Regions from separate parts of the Dactylosporangium sp. CA-092794 genome, predicted to be linked through region 2. Evidence: riboswitches for the same ligand, from Rfam matches in the RefSeq annotation. Region 2 holds a riboswitch; each other region holds the start of a gene.
What was found. Region 2 has a riboswitch for cobalamin ahead of ACQPXD_RS13050 (ribonucleoside-diphosphate reductase subunit alpha). Riboswitches for the same ligand answer to the same signal wherever they lie in the genome.

Region 1 (2,181 bases), 3.2 Mb from region 2:
TCGGCGACCCGCTCGCCGTAACCACCCCGATCGAGCTGCGCACGATCATCGGCCAGCCGAAGGGCCCAGTCACCGGGAGCGGTAGCACGCGTCACGCTCTGCAGCATCGCACAATGCCGGATCGTTGAACAATCCGGCGCCCTGCCGACTCGCGCCCGGCGCCGGGGCACCCGAACTGCGGCTCACCGCGACCGGCGCCGCCGGCCTGCCGTCGGTTATGTGGCGCCCGGTCTGCGCGTCCCAGCAATCTGGGGCGGGCACGGTCGGCGATCACGTCCCGCCCGTCGGCCGCCGCGCGGTACAGGCGGCGACCGGAAGTCTCCGTGATCATGCGCATCGCGGCATCGACACCAACGGTTTTTCATGATCACGGAGCGCTGATGTACCCCCGTGTACCACAAGTCTCCGGGATCATGGCAAACCCGGTGTGCGGCCACCGCGGGCATCATGATCACGGAGACATACGTCCGGCCCGGCCGCGCGGATCGCAGGTTGCGCCCGGCGGGTGCGACATCCGCACCGGTCCGCCGCGCAGATCGCAGGTTGCGCCCGGCGGGTGCGACAACCGCACCGGTCCGGCGCGCCGGTCGGGGGCGACGCCGATGATCGCCGGTGCACCATCGGTGGCCACCGACGCCCGGCCGGCGACGGCCGCCCGACGTCAACCGGCACGACCAGCGCGCTGGCCTCCTACACCACGCCGGCGGACGTGACCCGGCCGGCTCGGCTAGAGTGTCGCCAGCGAACTGACGCGAGGTGCCCCGGCGACGGGGAGAATCTGGGAAGCCGGTGCGAGTCCGGCACGGGCCCGCCGCGGTGATCGGGGAGCCGCCGCCCACGTCCGACGCGGACAGCCACTGGCCGACCGGCCGGGAAGGCGGGCGGGCCGGCGTCGATCCGAGAGTCCGAAGACCGGCCTCGCGTACCGTGCGCCGCTCCGGCCGGGGCGGCCCGAGGCAGCGGGAGCCTGCCCGTCACCATGAGCAACGACCTGTACGACGTCATCCACCGGCGGCGCGACGTGCGCGCCCAGTTCACCGGTGCGCCGGTGCCCGACGCGGCGCTGGCACGGATCCTCTCCGCCGCGCACGCGGCGCCCAGCGTCGGGCTGTCCCAGCCGTGGGACTTCATCCTCGTTCGGGACCAAACGACCCGGCGGGCGTTCTTCGAGCACGTCCAGCGCGAGCGCGACACGTTCGCGGCGAGCCTCGATCCGGACGCGGCGCGGCGGTTCGCCCGGATCAAGATCGACGGGGTGCTGGAGTCCAGCCTTTCGGTCGTCGTCACCTACGACCCGCGGCGCGGCGGCCCGGCGGTGCTCGGCCGGCACGCGATCGCCGACGCCGGGCTCTATTCGGTCTGCCTGGCGATCCAGAACCTCTGGCTGGCGGCGACGGCCGAGGACCTCGGCATCGGCTGGGTCTCCTTCTACCGCGAGGCGTTCCTCCGCGACCTTTTGCACATCCCGGATACGGTACGTCCGGTCGCATGGCTCTGCCTGGGCCCGGTGACCCACCTCGAAACGGTCCCCGACCTGGAGCGGCACGGCTGGCGCCGGCGCACGCCGCTGGCCGAGGTGGTCCACCGCGACCGCTGGTAACGGCACGCCGCGGCCGTCAGGCAGGGCGGCGGAACGGCGTCGCGGCCGTCAGGCAGGGCGGCGGAACGGCGTCGCGCGGAGGCGGTGGTGCGCGCCGCCCATCGCCTCCGCGCCGCGCAGCAACGCCTTCGGGAACTTGGCGACGACCGTGTAGTTGGTGTCCACCACGTTGGCGACCGGCGTCAGCGCGGCCTGGGACACCAGCTGGTAGGCGTCCAATGTGGACTGGCCGGTGAGCTCGGCCACCCAGCGGACCATTTCGGTGTGCGCGATGCGGAAGGCGTCCTCGAGCGGCCGGGCCGAGCCGGTGGTCATGAGGTACGTGTCGTCCTCCAGCCGCGGCCACGGCGTCGGGACGCCCTTGAGCAGGTCGACCACCGCGACGGTGTCCATCGCGCACTCCACGGCCACGCCGCAGGTCTCCCCCTCGCCCTGCCGGGCGTGCCCGTCGCCGAGGCTGAACAGCGCGCCCTCGACGTTGACGCCCAGGTAGCACGTGGTGCCGGCGCGCATCTCGGGGGTGTCCATGTTGCCGCCCCAGCTGCCGGGGGTCAGCGACGAGCGCACCTCGCTCAGCGGCG
Region 2 (2,181 bases):
AACCTCGTCCGGCCGATGCGGAAGGCCCGCAGTGCGGCCGCTCGGGCGAACCGCGCACTGCGGCCATGGGAGCGGACCGCCAACGCCTTCGGCGCCTTCGACGCCGGCCGGATGGGCTGCAAGTACTGGTCGAGTTGCCGGAAGCGGGTGCCGTACTCGAAGCACTGGCTGTAGCAAGGCAAAGGCGGTACAAAGGTAGCCGTGGATCGTCGGCTGGGCGGGGCGGGCGCGTTCGACCTCGGATCGTGGATCACGAGGGCGCTCGCCCGCCCCATGGCCGCGTTCGCCGGCGACTCACCCGACGAGCTGGTGGCGAAGGTCCGCGCCCCCGGCGACACCGTCCGGGACCTCGGCATCAGCAGCGTGATTCGAGCGGTGGCGTGGCTGTTCGCCGGGGTCATCTGCCTGGGTCTCGGCGTCGTCGCGATGGCGGTCGAGGACGCGGTGGCGGGCCGGGAATCCGACGTCGTCGGACCGTATGCCTGGCCGCCGATGGCGCTCTGCCTCATCGCCGGAGTCCTGAACGCGGGCCGGGCCGGCGTGGCGTGGTACGTGAGCGAGGACCGCTGGCGCCGCGCAGGCGGCGCGCTGCGCTGGCTGGTGACGCCGGGCAACCGCGACGTGCTGCTAGCCGTTGCGCTGATCCTGATCGGCGTAGCGGTGGCCAACGCGTAACCGTGGCCCTGTCCTTTCGAGGCGGCGGGCCGCATGCCTCGGCCAGTGACGGGCCGAACGCGGCCGACGGCGGAGGAGCCATTGCGACACGCAGCGTGATGCGATGCAGGCGACACGCCGACACACCATCTGGTGTTTCCAATTCTCAGTGAATCCCATATATGGTGTTGCCCGCAGCTGGTTCGGCCGGCCCTCCGGGGGCGGCCGTGGCAACAGGGAACCCGGTGTGAGTCCGGGACTGCCCCGCAGCGGTGAGTGGGAACGAAAGCCGTCAACGAAGCACTGGACCGCGAGGTCTGGGAAGCGACGGCCGGTAGGCGACCAGCCATGGTCATGCCCACGAGTCCGAAGACCTGCCAGCGCACCGCACGCCAACCGGTGTGCGGTGGTCGGAGGCCGCGCGGGACGGCCGACGCCATCGACCGGGCGTTGCCGCCTGGTGGCGTCCCCCTGCGCGCTCGTCCGACGTCGGTCAGCGGGTGAGGAGGGGGAAACACATGACGGTCACGCACGAGCAGGTCACACCCGGCACGGGGGCACCGGAGCAGCGCCGGCACGCGATGCAGGTCCGCAAACGCAACGGCGACCTGGAGCCGGTCGACGTGAACAAGATCGTCAAGGCGGTCGAGCGGTGGGTCGGCGATCTCGACGAGATCGACCCGCTGCGGGTGGCCACCAAGACGATCAGCGGCCTCTACGACGGCGCCACCACCGCCGAGCTGGACAAGCTGTCGATCCAGACCGCGGCCGAGCTGATCGGGGAGGAGCCGCAGTACTCCCGCCTCGCCGCCCGCCTCCTCGCCGCGTTCGTGGACAAGGAGGTCCGCGGGCAGGGCGTCGCCAGCTTCAGCCAGTCCATCCGGTACGGCCACCAGCAGGGCCTGATCGGCGACGACACGGCCGCGTTCGTGGCCCGCAACGCCCGCAAGCTCGACGACGCCGTCGACCCCGACGCCGATCTGCGCTTCGAGTACTTCGGGCTGCGCACCGTCGCCGACCGCTACCTGCTGCGGCACCCCGTGACGCGGCTGGTCGTGGAGACGCCGCAGTACTGGCTGCTGCGGGTCGCCTGCGGGCTGTCGCAGACGCCGGGCGAGGCGATCGGGTTCTACCGGCTGATGTCGTGCCTGGCGTACCTGCCGAGTTCGCCGACGCTGTTCAACTCGGGCACCCGGCACACCCAGATGTCCTCGTGTTTCCTGGTCGACTCGCCGCGCGACGAGCTGGACTCGATCTACGAGCGGTACCACCAGGTGGCGAAGCTGTCGAAGTTCTCCGGCGGGATCGGGATCTCATGGTCGCGGGTGCGCGGGCGGGGAGCGCTGATCCGCGGCACGAACGGCAAGTCGAACGGGATCGTGCCGTTTCTCAAGACCCTCGACGCCGGTGTGGCAGCGGTGAACCAGGGCGGGCGGCGCAAGGGCGCGGCCTGTGTGTATCTGGAGCCGTGGCACCCGGACATCGAGGAGTTCCTGGAGCTGCGGGACAACACGGGCGAGGAGTCCC
Region 3 (2,181 bases), 5.7 Mb from region 2:
TCTTCGTCGCGCGTCACGCACAGCCCCTCTCGACGGCCTCCCATCGCTGGTCTACACCACGAGGCCGTTGCGGGTTCAACCAACCCGGGCTATTTGCCCGGGCGCCGCAGCTTGGCCCTCGCCTCGCGGACGGCGGCACGGTCGAGCTTCGCCATCCGCGCCGAGTACGACCGGCGCAGCTCCGGCAGGTCGACCTCGACGTAGGAGCGGTCGCCGGGCTCGTACCGCATCGGCAGGATGGACCCGACGACGTCCTGATCGCCGAGGTCGCGGTAGCGCACGACCCGGCTGACCGTCGCGCCGGCGCCGTCGGGGAAGCGCACCTCGAGCCGGAGACGGGCGTTGAGCGCGACCGGTCCGGCGGAGCCGTACCACGCGCGGGACTCCACGACGACCGCCTTGGCCCGCGCGCCGTCGCGCATGAGCCGGCGGTATCGCGGCAGCAGCCGCAGCACCCGGGGCCGGAAGAACACGGCTCGATGGTAGGGCCGCCCGGCAACGCTCTACAGTGCGGGCGTGAACCCGTATTTCGTCTGGGAGCCCTACGAGCCCGGCTCGGGCTGGCGGCCGTTCGCGCAGCTGCTGGAGCCGGACGTGGTGGCGGAGCGGGTCGGCGTGTCCCGGCAGGCATTGACCGCGATGTTCGGTCTTGCCGAGGCGGCGGTACCGGAGCGGGTGGTCGCCTCGGTGCTGTTCCTCGGCTGGGCCTCGCGCCTGGTCGCGCCGCCGCTGTCGGACGCGCTGGGCGGGCCGGTGCGCGGGGCCGGCCCGGCGGACCTGTGGTGGCGGCCGGTGCCCGGCGGGCCGCTGCCCGTCGCCGCCCGGGAGGTGCCGCCGCGGCCCGCCGCGGAGCTGTTCGACGTGGCGATCCTGGGCCTGGTCGCGCCGCTGGCGGAGGTGTTCGGCGCCCGGTTCCGGCTCTCGCCGCACGTGCTGTGGGGCAACGTGGCGTCGGCCCTGGGCGGGGCGGCCGGCCAGCTGGGCGCGGACGCCTGGCCGATCGTGGCGGGCCTGCTGACCCGGCCGCCGCTGGCCGGCATGGCGACCGTCGAGGGGCAGGCCCTGCGCCGGCACAACTGCTGCCTCTACTACCGCATCCCCGGCGCCGGCACCTGCGGCGACTGTGTGCTGCGCAGGGCGCCGGGGCCGGCGGACGGCTGACCGGGAGGGTCAGTGGCAGGGGAAGCCGAGGAAGTGGCGGCCGTCGTGGACGAACTCGTGCACGTGCGCGTCGTTGCCGAAGATCGACACGGCGCCCTGGTCGATGCCGATGAAGTAGTAGACCAGCAGGGCGAGCAGCGCGGTGCCGCCGAGCCAGAACAGCGAGCGGGAGATGGGCAGGACCAGCGGCGTGGTGGTCGCCTGGGGCGCCTCGGCGCCGGACATGGAGCTCATCGGTGGGCCTCCTTCAGGGATCGTGCGTCCCTCGCGTGGATGGGGCATCGTGACGGGGGAGTGACCTGACTCGCCGCGGGAGCGGCTCACAGTGGCGCGACCGTGCTGGACTTGCACCAGCTTCCCTCACACCGTCACACGTCAGACACTAGGAGTGCGGCACTCCTTACGTCAATCGGGCCGGCACCCGAAGGCACCGGCCCGTGCTCGCTCAGGCGTGCACGCCGGGCGGGATGACGCCGTAGATCAGCGCGGTCGAGCCCGATCCACGCTTGTTGATGAAACCGCCGCAGAGCACCGATCCGCCGGTGGTCGGGAAGGCCGCCAGCCCGGCGAGGATCTCCAGGCTGATCCGGTGCCGTTGGTAGATCAGCAGCGAGGCGAGGAAGTTCGGGTCGGTGCCCAGGTCCGGGCCGAACGTGTCGATGCCGGTGCCGCCGTTGCGCCCGATGCGGCCGGTGTCGATGAACCACTGGATCGTCTCGGGCGCGAAGCCGGGCTGGTGCAGCACGCCGTCGCTGTCGAAGTTCGGGAAGGCCGGGGTGCCCCACTTGTACTCCCAGCCGGTCCACATGATGATCATGGTCTCGTTCGGGATCCGGCCGTGCCGCTGCTCCCACTGCTTCACGTCGTTCACGGTCAGCGCGTAGTCGGCGTTGTGCGCGCACTTGTCCCGCACGTCGATCTTGACCGCCGGCAGGAACAGGTCCTCGGGGTCGAGGTCGTCGGCGAGGGGCTCGCCCGCGTTGAAGTGGCCCGGGGCGCCCCAGTGCGTGCCGGTCGCCT
Region 4 (2,181 bases), 5.8 Mb from region 2:
CCGGGGCACCGGTCGGGGGCGTCACGTCCGCTGGCAGCCTGCACGGGCCGGATACTACCTGCGCCGATGCCCTTATCGGTCCGCCCCGCACCGGAGAAACGGTCCGGACCACACCCCGCGCACCACCGGACCGCCCCTGCCACCAGCCGGCGGTCTGCCGCACGTCAGCAATGGTGTGACCGAACTTCGTGGCCAGCGGCACAACCGCAGCGTGATCCCGGCGGGGAGCGGCGCGGACGTCGCGGATGTCGCACCCGCCGGTCGAAACCTCCGATCCGCGCGGGCGGGCCGGACGTATGTCTCCGTGATCATGCTGCCCGCGGTGACTCACACCGGGTTTGTCATGATCCCGGAGACTTGTGGTACACGGGTGTACATCAGCACTCCGTGATCATGAAAAACCCTTGGTGTCGACGCCGGGTTGCGCATGATCACGGAGACTTCCGGTGTAACTATTCAGGTCCTCCGAACGGAGGAGGGCGTGCTGGTCAAAGCCTTGCGCTGGCGCTAGTCGGACACTCCACAGTGGACGACAAACCTACTCAATGCGGGAGATAGCGGTTGGCCATCTCCCCGATTCGCGAATTCCGACCGCCGCGTAGGTGCAGGTCAGCGAGATGGGCGGGGTACCTGAATAGTTACCTTCCGGTCCCTGCGCCGCGCGGCAACCGACGGGCGGGACGCGATCGCCGGCCCGCCCGCCCCGACGTCGGCGGACGTGACCCGGCTTGACGCGGTGCGACCGTTTCGAGGAGAGTTGGGCTGCTGTAACGGCGACGTGTGGAGGAACCCGGTGCGATTCCGGGACGGTCCCGCCACTGTGACCGGGGAGTGAGCCTCCAACCGCGACGGCCACCGGGTGCGAGCCCGGGAAGGCTCGGGGGCGAGCGGCGATCCGGGAGCCAGGAGACTCTCCGGCGCCGGACCGAACCGTACCGACTTGGGGCGCGGACCCCGAGGGAGGACCCCGGCGTGATCCTGCTGCTGTCGACGTCCGACACCGACCTGCTCAGCGCCCGGGCCAGCGGCGCCGACTACCGGCTGGCCAACCCGTCCCGGACCGCGGTGGAGGACCTGCCCGGCCTGGCCGCCGAGGCGGACCTGGTGATCGTGCGGTTCCTCGGCGCATACCGCGACTGGGCCGACGGCCTGGACGCGCTGCTGGCCACCGGCCGGCCGGTGGTGATCCTCGGCGGCGAGCAGGCCCCCGACGCCGAGCTGATGAGCCACTCCACGGTGCCCGCCGGCCTCGCCGCGCAGGCCCATGCCTACCTGGCCTTCGGCGGCGCGGCCAACCTCGGCGAGCTGCACCGGTTCCTCTCCGACACGGTCCTGCTCACCGGCCACGGCTTCGGCCCGCCGGTGGAGACCCCGGTCTGGGGCGTGCTCGACCGTCCGGCGAGCAGCGAACCGACCCACCGCCCCACGGTCGCGGTCATCTACTACCGGGCGCACCATATGGCCGGAAACACCGCGTTCGTGAGCGGCCTTTGCGACGCCATCGAGGCGGAGGGCGCCCGCGCGCTGCCGGTCTTCGCCGCCTCGCTGCGCACCGCCCCGCCCGAGCTGCTCGAGACGCTGCGCGGCGCCGACGCGCTGGTGGTGACCGTGCTCGCGGCCGGCGGCACCCGGCCCGCCGACGCGCAGGCTGGCGGCGAGGACGACGCCTGGGACGTGGGTGCGCTCGCGGCGCTCGACGTGCCGATTCTGCAGGGGCTGTGCCTGACCGGCAGCCGCGAGTCGTGGGATGCCAACGACGACGGGCTGTCGCCGCTGGACACGGCGACCCAGGTGGCCATTCCCGAGTTCGACGGCCGGATCATCACCGTACCGTTCTCGTTCAAGGAGATCGACGAGGACGGCCTGACCGTCTACGTCGCCGACCCCGAGCGGGCGCGGCGGGTGGCCGGCGTCGCGGTCGCCCACGCCCGGCTGCGCGGCCTGCCCAACGCGCAGAAGCGGGTCGTGGTGATGCTCAGCGCGTATCCGACCAAGCACTCTCGCATCGGCAACGCGGTCGGCCTGGACACGCCGGCCAGCGTCGTGCGGCTGCTCGAGGCGATGCGCCGGCGGGGCTACGACCTGGGCGAGGGCTTCCCCACCGACGGCGACGCCCTGATGCACGAGCTGATCGCCGCGGGCGGCCAGGACGTCAACTGGCTGACCGAGGAGCAGCTGCAC

Region 1: it holds a riboswitch for cobalamin, as region 2 does, so the genes downstream of both, bluB (5,6-dimethylbenzimidazole synthase) here and ACQPXD_RS13050 (ribonucleoside-diphosphate reductase subunit alpha) in region 2, are expected to answer to the same signal.
Region 3: it holds a riboswitch for cobalamin, as region 2 does, so the genes downstream of both, ACQPXD_RS44365 (CbtB domain-containing protein) here and ACQPXD_RS13050 (ribonucleoside-diphosphate reductase subunit alpha) in region 2, are expected to answer to the same signal.
Region 4: it holds a riboswitch for cobalamin, as region 2 does, so the genes downstream of both, cobN (cobaltochelatase subunit CobN) here and ACQPXD_RS13050 (ribonucleoside-diphosphate reductase subunit alpha) in region 2, are expected to answer to the same signal.

What each region holds. Positions count from the first base shown of each region.
Region 1 covers NZ_CP192044.1:6,227,508-6,229,688, reverse strand. The annotation lists gene ACQPXD_RS26275 (GntR family transcriptional regulator) at 1-95, opposite strand, end outside; cobalamin riboswitch at 743-929, shown strand; gene bluB (5,6-dimethylbenzimidazole synthase) at 980-1,600, shown strand; gene ACQPXD_RS26265 (acetamidase/formamidase family protein) at 1,649-2,181, opposite strand, start outside.
Region 2 covers NZ_CP192044.1:3,008,886-3,011,066, forward strand. The annotation lists gene ACQPXD_RS13040 (LamG-like jellyroll fold domain-containing protein) at 1-174, shown strand, start outside; gene ACQPXD_RS13045 (hypothetical protein) at 202-675, shown strand; cobalamin riboswitch at 837-1,050, shown strand; gene ACQPXD_RS13050 (ribonucleoside-diphosphate reductase subunit alpha) at 1,173-2,181, shown strand, end outside.
Region 3 covers NZ_CP192044.1:10,325,039-10,327,219, reverse strand. The annotation lists gene ACQPXD_RS44380 (sigma-70 family RNA polymerase sigma factor) at 1-17, opposite strand, end outside; gene ACQPXD_RS44375 (hypothetical protein) at 90-473, opposite strand; gene ACQPXD_RS44370 ((2Fe-2S)-binding protein) at 517-1,161, shown strand; gene ACQPXD_RS44365 (CbtB domain-containing protein) at 1,171-1,395, opposite strand; adenosylcobalamin (AdoCbl) riboswitch at 1,445-1,533, opposite strand; gene ACQPXD_RS44360 (cyclase family protein) at 1,607-2,181, opposite strand, start outside.
Region 4 covers NZ_CP192044.1:8,777,618-8,779,798, reverse strand. The annotation lists gene ACQPXD_RS37725 (precorrin-3B synthase) at 1-44, opposite strand, end outside; cobalamin riboswitch at 742-933, shown strand; gene cobN (cobaltochelatase subunit CobN) at 973-2,181, shown strand, end outside.